3 regions of the Arthrobacter rhamnosi genome follow, and region 3 is predicted to be linked to each of the others. Evidence: riboswitches for the same ligand, from Rfam matches in the RefSeq annotation. Region 3 holds a riboswitch; each other region holds the start of a gene.
What was found. Region 3 has a riboswitch for S-adenosylmethionine ahead of ACX80I_RS04875 (MetQ/NlpA family ABC transporter substrate-binding protein). Riboswitches for the same ligand answer to the same signal wherever they lie in the genome.
Positions count from the first base shown of each region.

Region 1: it holds a riboswitch for S-adenosylmethionine, as region 3 does, so the genes downstream of both, ACX80I_RS09655 (ABC transporter substrate-binding protein) here and ACX80I_RS04875 (MetQ/NlpA family ABC transporter substrate-binding protein) in region 3, are expected to answer to the same signal.
Region 2: it holds a riboswitch for S-adenosylmethionine, as region 3 does, so the genes downstream of both, ACX80I_RS11420 (ABC transporter substrate-binding protein) here and ACX80I_RS04875 (MetQ/NlpA family ABC transporter substrate-binding protein) in region 3, are expected to answer to the same signal.

Region 1 is NZ_JBTNDT010000004.1:166,104-170,097, reverse strand. Features, by position in the region: gene ACX80I_RS09670 (APC family permease) at 1-606, opposite strand, end outside; gene ACX80I_RS09665 (carbon-nitrogen hydrolase family protein) at 609-1,493, opposite strand; gene ACX80I_RS09660 (FadR/GntR family transcriptional regulator) at 1,582-2,373, shown strand; SAM riboswitch class I at 2,486-2,584, shown strand; gene ACX80I_RS09655 (ABC transporter substrate-binding protein) at 2,688-3,994, shown strand, end outside.
Region 2 is NZ_JBTNDT010000005.1:85,466-89,459, reverse strand. Features, by position in the region: gene ACX80I_RS11430 (amino acid ABC transporter ATP-binding protein) at 1-586, opposite strand, end outside; gene ACX80I_RS11425 (amino acid ABC transporter permease) at 583-1,347, opposite strand; gene ACX80I_RS11420 (ABC transporter substrate-binding protein) at 1,358-2,281, opposite strand; SAM riboswitch class IV at 2,444-2,561, opposite strand; gene ACX80I_RS11415 (aminodeoxychorismate lyase) at 2,669-3,547, opposite strand; gene ACX80I_RS11410 (DUF7793 family protein) at 3,643-3,994, shown strand, end outside.
Region 3 is NZ_JBTNDT010000002.1:111,038-115,031, forward strand. Features, by position in the region: gene ACX80I_RS04865 (methionine ABC transporter permease) at 1-101, opposite strand, end outside; gene ACX80I_RS04870 (methionine ABC transporter ATP-binding protein) at 101-1,129, opposite strand; gene ACX80I_RS04875 (MetQ/NlpA family ABC transporter substrate-binding protein) at 1,203-2,087, opposite strand; SAM riboswitch class IV at 2,286-2,399, opposite strand; gene ACX80I_RS04880 (GAF domain-containing sensor histidine kinase) at 2,514-3,770, opposite strand; gene ACX80I_RS04885 (peptide chain release factor 3) at 3,898-3,994, shown strand, end outside.

The DNA.
Region 1 (3,994 bases), on a different contig from region 3:
GATGGCCGCACCGGCAGCGATGGTACCGAGGTTCGCCGTCGGGTTGATGAACGGTGCCGAGCTCACCAGCGCGCCGGCGCCCGACGTGCTGACGAGGGTCCCGATGGTCAGTGCCACGAAGATGCCGATGACGAGCAGCTGGAACGCCATCAGGAGGTAGTTCGCCTTCTCGGCGACCCGGATCCCGATGACGTTGAGCACGGTGGTCACGAGCACGAAGGCCAAAATCCACACCCAGATCGGGGTGCCCGGGAACTGCGCGGTGAGGTAGGACCCGCCGATCAGCCAGATGACCATCGGCAGGAAGAGGTAGTCGAGCAGGATGGCCCATCCGACCAGGAACACGATGCGGGCGTCGATGGTGCGCCGGACGTAGGTGTAGGCGGAGCCGGCGACGGGGAACGCGACGGCCATGCGTCCGTAGCTGTGCGCCGTGAAGAGCATCGCGAGGAGGGCGAGGAGGTAGGCCGACGGCGATGCGCCGCCCGTCGCCTCGGCAATGACGCCGAAGATCGCCAGGACGATCAGGGGTGTGAGGTAGGCAAGTCCGAACAGGACGAGCGAGGGCAGCCGGAGGGTGCGGGTGAGCTGAGACGAGGTCTGCATGGCTAGTCCTGACGGGCAGTGGACGCGGGGGTCCAGGTAGCGGGATCGATGCGGCCGGAGTACATGGGCAGCTCGATCGGGGTCTCATGGGCGCGGAACTGGGACCACATGCGGTTCAGCCCGGCGGTGCCGTGCGTGCGCACGTAGTCGATGCGCGACAGGTCGAGGGTGGCCGCCATCATCCCGGTACCCTCGTCGTCGAGAGATTCGAGGACCGTGCCCTCCGGGTCCACGATGAGGCTCTGGCCGCGCCCGGTGGGGCCGGCACAGTTGACGCTGACAATAAACACCTGGTTGACGATGGCGTTGGCCCGGGCGAGGACCAACTCGTGTTCGCGGTCCTCCGTGGTGGTCTTGACGACATTGAGGATCACGTCCGCGCCGAGCCAGGCGAGCTGGCGGGTCACTTCGGGGAACCACGCGTCGTAGCAGATGGACAGACCGGCCCTGCCGTAGCCCTCGAGGTCGACGGTGACGAAGGCGTCCCCGGGGTCGTACGGCTCAAAGGGACGCCACGGGAAGATCTTGCGGTAGCTCGCCTCGAGCTCGCCCTGCGGGGAGAACACGAGGGCGGTGTTGAACAGCTGCCCCTCGGGCCCGCGCTCGCAGATGCTTCCGGGCACGAGCCACACGCCGAGGTCCCCGGCGAGCTGTGCGAGCTCCCGCACGAGGGGCCCGTCGAGGGGCTGCGCAGACTCCTGGAGCGCTTCCGTGCGCGCCTGGTCGGGGTAGCCGTCACCGAACAGGTGCAGTTCGGGGTAGACGAGGAGCCGGGTTCCGGGATGCGCCGCGAGGGCGTCGGAGACCTGGGTGGCGAAGACCGAGAATGGCTCACCGATCGCGATCGGTTCGGACTGGACCGCGAGGAGCGGTAGGGGCTGTGACATGGGTCGCCTTGGCTTGCAGTGACGGGGCTCACGCAATATTAGCTCATATTGAACTATTATCAAGGCGGGACGACGTTAGGGTGAAACCATGGCTGCTGAAGTGCGGGAACCGCCGGGTACGGCGGCGTCGTCTCCCCTGCCGTCTGCACTGCCGGCTCCTATGCCCTCTGCCCTGCCGCCCGGCCTGCCGCCCGGTCACGGACGGCGCAGCGCCATCGATGCCGTCCGCGCCCGCATCGCCACCTCCATCTCGCTCGGCCTTATCCAACCCGGCGAACGGCTGCCGGACCAGGCCGACATCGCCCTGGGGCTCTCGGTCAGTCCGATGACAGCCCGTCGGGCGATGGCGAGCCTTGCCGACGAGGGGATCGTCGTCCGGCGGCGTGGACGTGACGGCGGTACCTTCGTCGCGGCGGATCCTCCCGCCGTCGCCCTGGAGAGGCTGTCCCTGGGACTGCCGGATGCCGCGGCCGTCCACGATCTGGTGGACCGGCGCCTCCTCGCCGAGTGCGCGGTCACCCACTTCGCCGCCGTCAACGCCACGGAGGACGAGCTGGAGGCGCTGGAGGCGCTGACGCAGCGCATGGGGAAGGCCACCAACTGGTCGGAATACCACCAGGCCGACGACGCCTTCCACCGGTCCGTGGCCGCGGCGTCCCACCTCGGTGCTGCCACCGCCGTGTATTCGGCAGCCCTCGGCGAGCTGTACGAGCACTTCGTCCCGTACCCCATCGACGCACTGCACCGCGCCAACGAGGACCACATCGACCTGGTGCGTGCGCTGCGGAGGCGCGACGCGGTTCAGGCGGTCTCGATCGCCCACGCGCACGTCGACAGCCTGCACTCGACGATGTTCATGGAACTCGCGCGTCGCGCCTAGCTGCCGGCCGGTCCGGCCGGTCCTCCTACGACCTCCCGCACGACCTCCCGCATGACCGAATATGACGGGGACCACTGGCGCAGCCGATGCCCGGTGCGCTTAGCTGTAGCCATAACCATCCCGAGCGGCCGAGAGACCTGGATCGACGACGCCGCAGCAACCCTCCCTGTGTAGCAACGGGGAACGGTGCTACTGCCAGGACCGATGGAGAAGCTACACGCTTTCGTTGGTCTCCCCTCCCGTGCTTCCGCACGCCCGGGTGATCGCTGGCTGTCCTGTCTGCCCTCCATCGGGCGATGATTCAGGAGCCCAGCGTGACAACAGCAAGCCCCAGCACACCCCGCACCCTCGCCCTGCTCGCAGCGGCCGCAGGCCTTCTCCTCACCACATCGGGCTGCGGAGGATCAGCCGCAGCGAGCGAGGACGACACGTTCGTCTTCGCCACCGGCAAGGACATCTCCTGCCTCGACCCCCACGTCGACGGCGACATGCCGCAGGCCTCGATCGCGGCGAACTACCTCGACTCCCTGGTCTCCCAGGACAGCGAGGGCGCCATTCATCCGTGGCTCGCCACGGACTGGTCAGTGTCCGACGATGGCCTCACCTACACCTTCACGGTGCGCGACGACGTCTGGTTCACCGACGGCACGAAGCTCACCGCGGAGGCGGTCAAGGCGAACCTCGACCACATGGTCGACCCCGACACGCAGTCCGGCACGGCCGGCGGCTACCTCAAGCCCTACACCTCCACCGAGGTCGTCGACGACACCACCGCCGTCGTCACCCTCAACCGCCCCTACGCGGCATTCCTCGAGGTGCTCGCCCAGCCGTTCCTCGGCATCGAGTCACCCGAGGCCCTCAAGCGCCCGCGGGCCGAGAACTGCAACGCGCCGGTGGGCTCGGGCCCCTACAAGATCGTCGACTACGTGCCGCAGTCGAAGGTCAGCCTCGTCCGCAACGAGGACTACAACTCCGCTCCTCCCTATGCGAAGCACCAGGGCCCGGCCCACATCGAGAAGATCGAGTGGCGGATCGTCCCCGAGGACTCCACACGCTACGGACTCCTCCGCGCCGGCCAGGTGGACGCCCTCGACCTCATGCCGTCGGTGCACTTCGACGAGGCCGAGGCCGATCCGAACGTCGAACTCATCCTGCAGGACCGGCCCGGGAACCCGACCAACCTGATCCTGAACACCACGCGCGCACCGTTCGACGACCTCAACGTCCGCAAGGCCTTCCTGCGCAGCGCCTACGTGGATGCGGGCATCAACAGCGTGTACTTCGGCACCGTGACCCGGGCCGGCGGACCGCTGAGCTCCACCACCGGCTTCTACTCCCCCGACTTCGAGCACGTCTACGATCCGGACCCCGAGGAGGCGGCACGCCTGCTCGACGAGGCCGGCTGGACCGAACGCGACGACGAGGGCTACCGCGTGAAGAACGGCCAGCGCCTCACGGTGCACTTCCCCTACACGCCGGACTGGTGGCCCACAGCGCACCAGGCCCTGGTCACCCAGATCCAGGCGACGGCGAAGAAGGCAGGGTTCGAGGTGCTGATCGAGAACGGCGACGGCGCCAGCGTCAGCGAACTCGGCAACAACTTCGAGTACGACCTCCGCGC
Region 2 (3,994 bases), on a different contig from region 3:
CGACCATCGTCATGCCCGCCGTGGCGAGGTCCGCCATGAGGGCGAGGACGCCCTTCACGAGCTCCGGGTCCAGTGCGGAGGTCGCCTCGTCGAAGAACATGACCTCGGGGTCCATGGCGAGCGCCCGGGCGATGGCCACCCGCTGCTGCTGGCCGCCGGAGAGGTTGCCCGGACGGACGTCGGCCTTGTGCTTGAGGCCCACCAGGTCCAGCTGCGCGAGGGCCTTCTCCCGGGCCTCGTCGGCGGACATCTTCCGGAGCTTGCGCAGCGCGAGGGAGACGTTGTCCACCACGGTCTTGTGCGGGAAGAGGTTGAACTGCTGGAACACCATGCCGAGGCGGCGGCGCAGCTCGTCCGGGTTGTCCTTCAGTACCGACCGGCCGTCGAGCAGGATGTCGCCCTTGTCCGGTTCGATCAGGCGGTTCAGCACCCGCAGGAGCGTCGACTTGCCGGACCCGGAGGGGCCGATGACCGACGCCGTCGTACCCCGCTCCACGTGCAGGTCGATGCCGCGCAGCACATGGTTGGAGCCGAAGGAGAGGTGGAGGTCCCTACCGGTCAGGGTTCCCGATTCGAGAGTCTTCATGCCTTCGCTCCTTCACCGATCTTCGCGGCCAGTTCGTCGGGCTCGGGCTTCTCCCGCTTGCCGACCCGCAGCCGGTTGTCGATGTAGTTGACCAGGTGGGTCAGCGGGATCGTGAGGCACAGGTACAGGGCGGCGGAGGCGATGAGCGGCGAGAGGTTGCCCGTGTTGCTGGCCGCATCGTTGCCGATCCGGAACAGCTCACGCTCGCTGGTCAGGAGTCCGAGGAAGTAGATCAGCGAGGACTCCTTGATCAGCGCGATGAACTGGTTCACCAGGGCGGGCAGCACGCGCCGCACGCCCTGGGGAACCACCACGAGCTGCATGGAGGAGCGGTAGCTGAAGCCCAGTGCGCGCGAGGCCTCCAGCTGTCCCTTTTCCACACTCTGGATGCCGGAGCGGAAGATCTCGCCGATGTAGGCCGCCGCCATGAGCGACAGCGCGAGGATGCCCATGGGGAACGGGCTCGTGCTGCCGGTGGCCTGGCGGTAGATCGGGCTGAGGCCGATGCCGATGAGCAGGATGATCACCACGGCGGGGACGCCACGGAAGATGTCCGTATAGATGCGCGCCACCCAGCGGAGCAGCCGGTTCCGGGAGATCCCCATGATCGCGAGGAGCATGCCGAGGACCGACCCGATGATGCCGGACGTGATCGCGAGGATCAGGGTGTTCCGCAGTCCGACCGCCAGGAGTTCCGGCAGGACGGCGGCCATCGCCCCCCAGTCGAAGAAGGTCTGCGAGAGCTGTTCAAGGGCATTCATGCAGGGACCGCTACTTTACTTCCACGGCTTTGCTGCCGGGCTTCCAGTCGGAGGGCATCTCGCGGTCCGGGTACCACTCCTTGGTGAGCTCGGTCCACGTGCCGTCCTCGATCACGGCGTCGAGCCCGGAGTTGAGCGCGTCGATCAGGGGCTGGTTCTCGCTGTTCACGGCATAGGCCGTGAAGTTCTCGGTGTTGATGATGGTCTCGGCGATGGTGGTGTCATCGCCCTCCTTCACCTGGCCGGTGGCCTGCTGGGACGGGGCGACCCACGCGTCGACCTGGCCGTTCTTCACGTTCGCGTAGACCGTGTTGTAGTCCGCGAAGCGCACGGGCTCGAGGCCGAGGGTGTTGGTCACGTAGTCGTCCTGGACGGTGCCCTGCACCACGCCGATGCGGGTGCTCTCCGAGAGGGAGTCGAAGCCCGTGACCGAGGAACCGTTCTTCGTGACGACGGCCATGTACCCGAAGTCGTAGCCGTTCGTGAAGCCGACGTTCTCGCGGCGGGCGGCCGTCGTGGAGATCGAGGAGGATCCGACGTCGAACTGCTTGTTCTGGACCTGGGCGAGCAGTGCGGAGAAGTCCGTGGACGCGAACTCGACCTCGAGACCGAGCTTGTCGCCGATGGCGCGGAGCAGCTCGTTGTCGTAGCCGGTGAAGACGCCGTTCTCGATGAAGATGTTCGGCGGAGCGTCCGAGAGGGTGCCGACGCGCAGGGTCCCCTCCGTGATGAGGCCGAGCTTGGAGGTGTCGATCTCGTCGACCGGCGTGGTGTCCTCGGTCGTGTACTGGTCGAGCGACTGCTGGTCGCTGCCGGCGAGGGCGTCGGTGGTCGCGGTCGGCTCGCTGCTGCTACTGGTGTTGCTGCCGCAGGAGACGGTCAGCGCGAGGAGCGGGACGGCGAGTGCCGCGAGGACTTTGCGGGAGATGTTCATGGGGTCCTTCTTCGATGCTGGCCCGGGGTGCGGGCCGACTGGATGAGGTGGATCTCGGGGAGGAACGAATAGGTGCCGGGAGGCTGCTGGTGACACGCTCGCTGTTCTGGCCGGGCGCGGTGTGGCGGCTGCTGTCCCGGTTACCTCGGGGTGGTCCGCACGACGCCGTACTTGCCAACCGGGGGACTGGTCCCGGCGGCCGAATCTTCACCTGGAGCACCCCACTACGGGAGAGGGTTGCTGTCCAGCCGGCCAGGGCCGAGGGCTGGAGCTCTTGATTCCAAGAAAACGCTATGGCAGCACGAAGTGCCCGGTCAAAACGAAATTGCGCGGAAATCGGCGTTTGACGCGGTAAACGGCCTGTGGGGCAGGCTTTTGTGGCGAAAATTACACGAAGCGGTCCACGAGGTCGGTCAGCTCGGCCGTGAGGGCGGGCGAGGATCGGACGGCCTGGCCGTCGATCGAGAGCACGGGTGCGAGGAGCCGGATGCTCGAGATCAGCCATACCGCGTCGGCGTCGAGGAGGTGGTGCGGTTCCAGGGGGCCGTAGCCGAGTTCCCACCCCTGCTCCTTGGCCGCCGTGAACAGCGCGCTCTGCGAGGTGCCCGCGAGGATGCCGCTCTCGAGCTGCGGTGTCAGGAGTGTCTTCCGTCCGTCGCGGTCGGAGGCCAGCAGCACGGTCGAGGTGGGGCCCTCCAGGACCTTGCCGTCGGAGGACGTGAAGATGACGTCGTCGGCCCCGTGGGCCTTCGCGTAACGGATGGCCGCCATGTTGACGGCGTAGGAGAGGGTCTTGGCGCCCAGCAGCAGCCAAGGTGCGCGCTGCGCCACGGAGCTGTCGTACCCGCGTTCGAGGAACAGGACCCGGAGTCCCGTCCTGCGCTGTTCGATCGTCGACGCCGGCACGGGCGCGACCTGGACCCACGCGGTGGCCCGCCCGGCGCCTTCGGCCCCGCGCGTGGCGATGAGCTTCACGACGGCGTCATGGCGCTCCGGTTCCGCTGCCGCGAATTCCCGCAGGCCGGTGCGGATGGCCCGGCTCCACGCCTCGGCGTCGGGGACCGGAAGGTCCAGGGCCGCTGCCGACGACGCGAGCCTCGTCAGGTGTGCCTGCTCCTTGCGGGGAGACCCGTCGACGGCCAGGAGCGATTCGAAGACCCCGTCGCCGCGGGTGGCGCCCAGGTCCGTGGCAAGGAGCTGGGGCTGCGAGGCATCGACGACCCTGCCGTCGTCGTGGGCCGGGTCGAGGAACACGAGAACAGTCATGGCCCCCAGCGTATCCGCTCGCGCCCGACCACCCCTGTCTGTAGTGTGCGAGGGGATGTCCGGCACTCGGGTATCACCACAGGGGGTTGGGGAGCATGGCGGAAGAACGGGATGCCGCCCCGGAAGCCTTCGTGGCCGAGCTGCGCACCGAGGTCCTGTGGGTCCAGTGGCGGCGCAATACGAGCGTCGGCGACAGTGATGCCGCAGCACTGATCGAGCGGTCCAACGCGCTGTGCCGGGACGTCTGCCCGCCGATGCTGGTGGAGCTCAACGGCATGGTGTCGCTCACGCGGAGCGCTCTTCACGGTTTCGCGACTGCGCTGAACATCGCAGCCATGGCCATCGTCGGCCCGAGCGCGGTCGACAGGACACTGGCGGACTTCTTCGCCCGGGTGCACAACCCCCCGTACCCCACGCGCTACTTCGAGTGCCCGGCCGAGGCGCTGG
Region 3 (3,994 bases):
AGCCCTCCGAGACCTCCGAAGAGGAGACTGAGGCCCACGATGTACAGGGTCTCGTAGGTGGCTTCCCACAGTTGGGGTGTCAGGGGGATGAGGTCTTCCATCAGGCGAGTTCCTTCACGGTGATACGGCCGGCCATGTGGTGCAGGGTCGCGTCGATGACGCTGTCCGCTCCGGTGAGCGCGAGGGTGAGATGCCCGAAGGCGCGGCCCCGGATGTCGTTGATGCCGCCGTAGATCAGTTCGAATTCGATGCCGGCAGCGGCCAGTTCGAGGAACACGGATGCCTGCGAGGAGTCGCCGTCGCGGAAGGAGAAGGTGACGATCCGCCCTCGGTGCCTCTCCCGTAGTGCTGCCAGTTCATCAGGTGCGGGGATGCCGCGGACCACGGTGGAGACGAACCGTTGCGACGATGCTTCACGGGGGTTGGAGAACACGTCGAAGACGTCGCCCTGCTCCACGATCCGCCCACGGTCCATCACCGCTACTTTGGTGGCGAGTGTCTGGATGACGTCCATCTCGTGCGTGATGACCACGATGGTGATGCCGAGTTCCTCGTTGACCCGGCGCAGGAGGCGGAGTACCTCATGGGTGGTCTCGGGATCGAGGGCCGAGGTGGCCTCATCGGCGAGGAGGATCTTGGGTGAGGTCGCCAAGGCGCGGGCGATGCCGACGCGCTGCTTCTGGCCGCCGGAGAGCTGCTCCGGGTAGTTCGATGCCTTGTCCGCGAGTCCCACGAAGTCGAGGAGTTCGGTCACGCGGGCCTGGATCTCGTCCCTGGTCCTGCCGGCGACCCGCAGGGGGTAGGCCACGTTGTTCCAGACCGTCTTGGCGCTGAAAAGGTTGAACTGCTGGAAGATCATGCCGATGTCCAGGCGCAGTGTGCGTAGCTGGCGGTCCGGGACGTTCGTGACCTGGTGCCCGTCGACGATGATGTCGCCGCTGGACGCCTTCTCGAGGGCGTTGATCAGACGGACGAGGGTGCTTTTGCCCGCCCCGGAGTACCCGATGATGCCGTAGATCTCCCCCGCCTCGATGTCGAGGCTGACGTTGTCGATGGCATGGACGAGGGGTTCGCCGCGGCGCCCCGGGGGGAAGCTCTTCGTGACGTTCCGCAGTGAGATGAGTGGCATCGTGTTCCTAGCTGAGGGGATGCGTGTGGCCGGTCAGGATCACCGACCGGCCACACGCGGGAGAGACGGCTGATCAGCCCTGGGCGCGGGTGTCTTCCTCGACGGTGTCGAGCGACGTCTTCAGCTCGTCCACCGGCACCTTCAGGAACTCAGCGGTTCCGCCCGAGGTCTCCTGCACGGCGTCGAGGACCTCCTGGTTCTCCTGGTAGATGCTCACCAGCTTCTGGTAGGTCTCGTTGTTCTCCTCACCGGCGCGTGAGGCGAAGATGTTGACGTAGGCAGCGGCGGCTGGATCGGTCGGGTCATCCTTGGCGATGGCGTCGTCGAAGTTCAGGCCGGCGTCCTGCACGAAGTCGTTGTTGATGATCGCAGCGGCGACGTCCGGAAGGGAGGTCGGCGTCAGTGATGCCTCGAGGGTCGTGACGGTCACCTTGGATTCCGCCTCGTCGACGTCATCGATGGTGGAGAAGGCGCTGCCGCCGTCCTTGAGGGTGACCAGGCCGGCCGACTGGAGGACGAGCAGGCCGCGCGCGAGGTTGCTCTCATCGTTCGGCACGGCGACGGTGGACCCCTCGGGGATTTCCTCCACCGACTTGTACTTCGTGGAGTAGAGACCCAGCGGGTAGATGGCGGTCGATCCTACGGGGGTGAGGTCCTCGCCGCTGGAGACGTTGTAGCGGGCGAGGTAGACGAGGTGCTGGAACTGGTTGAGGTCCAGCTCGCCTTCCGTCAGCGCAGGGTTGGGCTGCGTGTATTCGGCGAAGTCGACGACCTCGAGGTCGATGCCTTCCTCGGCGGCCGCGTCGGTCAGCACAGCCCACTCCGGGTCGCTTGCACCCACGACTCCCAGGCGGACGGTCTCATTGCCTCCCTCGGAGGCCTCCGAGGAGCCACAGGCAACGGTGAAGGCGAGGAACGGGACGACGGCGGCTGCCAGGAGCTTGCGGGAGTTGATCATATTTTCTTTCCTTCGGACGGGTACCTGCTGAGCGGACGGCTCAGCGACAGGGGAATCGGGACGGAAGCAGACAGCAGTCACGCAGCGGTACTGACGGACAGCTCAGGCTGCTCGGACGTGTTTCTACTGGACTGACATGCTCGCTCACTGGATGCTGCGGGCGTTCTCCGGCAGGGCTTCGGAGAAGCACCGCGGGAATCGCCGTACTTGCCGTCCGGAGTATCCCGGCGGCCGAATCTTCACCTGGAGCACCCCACTACGGGAGAGGGTTGCTGTCCAACCGGCCAGGGCCCATGGCTGGAACTCTTGATTCTTCTGGGAACGCTAGGCGACAGGATCGAACAGGGTCAAAACGACCGTGACCCGGCGCGTCATATTCGACGACCCGCTCCCGTACCGGAGGGCGCGCCGCCCCGACGAAGACCGTCAGGTCGGGCTCGACCCGAACCAGACCCGCACGGTGAGCCCACCCCCGGGAGTCTGGTCGAAGGTGAGGCGCCCGCCGTGCGCCTGGGCGATGCGCACGCACGTCGCCAGCCCTATCCCGGTACCGGACGGATCGCCCTCACGCCCGAGCCGCACCAGCGGCTCGAGCACGCGGTCGTACTCCTCGGGCGGGATGCCTTTCCCGTTGTCGGCGACGTCGAGGCGCCAGAACTCCGCGATGCCGGTGCCCGTGATGTGCACTTCCGGCGGGACGCCCGGACGCGCGTAGGCCACGGCGTTGGCCACCAGGTTCTGGATGAGGACCCGGAGCTGCTCGCGGTCGGCGTGGCCGTGGAAGTCCCCGACCGTGATCTGTACGCCGTCGACGTGGTGTCCCAGATCGTCGACGGCGGCCGCGACGGCTTCGGCGAGGGAGACGGTCTCGAGGTGCGCCGCGCCGCCCACGCGCGAGTAGCCGAGCAGGTTCTCGACCATGGAGGACATCCGGAGGGCGCTCGCTCCGATGCGCTTGAAGTACGTGCCCGCCGGACCCTCCTGGAGCGCCGGCTCGTCCTCGGCGAGCTCCGCGAGGCCGACGACGTTGGTCAGCGGTCCCCGGAGGTCATGGCTGATCCGGCCGGCGAATTCGCCCAGCAGTTCGTTGCTGCGCTGCAGCTCGGACACCGTGGCGTCCAGCTGACGGGTGCGCAGCTGGAGGTCGAGGACGTCGACGACCTGCGCGGCCAGCGTCTCGAGCCCCGCGGCCTGCTGGTCTGTGAGGTTCCCGGGCTTCTCGTCGAAGATGCAGAGGGTGCCGAGCGGCACGCCGTCCTTCGTCAGGAGCGGGGTGGTGGCGTAGAAACGGACGGCGCCGAAGCGGCCGTCGACGAAGGGATTCGCACGGAAGCGAGGGTCCTCGGTGCAGTCCGCGACCACCACGGTGTGGCCGTACTTGAGGACCTGCCCGCACAGCGAATCCTCCCGGGCGCACATGAGGGGTTCGAGTCCCTGGGCGGCGATCTGGTGGAACTCGTCCTCCGTGATCACGTTGATGGCGCCGTACTGGGCGTTGCAGAGGTGGACGGCCAGGGCCACGAGGTTCTGCAGGGCGGCGGGGGCGTTCGCGGGAGCGGCCGGCCGCGGCATGGACCCGACGGAGCCCGCTTCGCCCAGGGCCATGCCCAGCCCGTACTGCGAGAGCAGTTCGGCGTGCTCCGAGCCCCGCGCCGTCCGTCGTCCGGATGCCTGATCGGTCATGACTCCACGTCCTCCCAGTAGCCGTGTGCAGTGATCTGCCTCCTAGGGTAGACCCCGGGCCCCACGCGCACAGCGAACACCGGGCCCGCCCGCGAGGTGCCGCTCCGGGATCGGGGACAATGGAGGTGTGGTCCTGTCAACCGAATCCCCCGTCCTCGACGCCGATGCCGTCCGCCGCGAGGCCGGACGCCGTCGTACCTTCGCCGTCATCTCCCACCCTGACG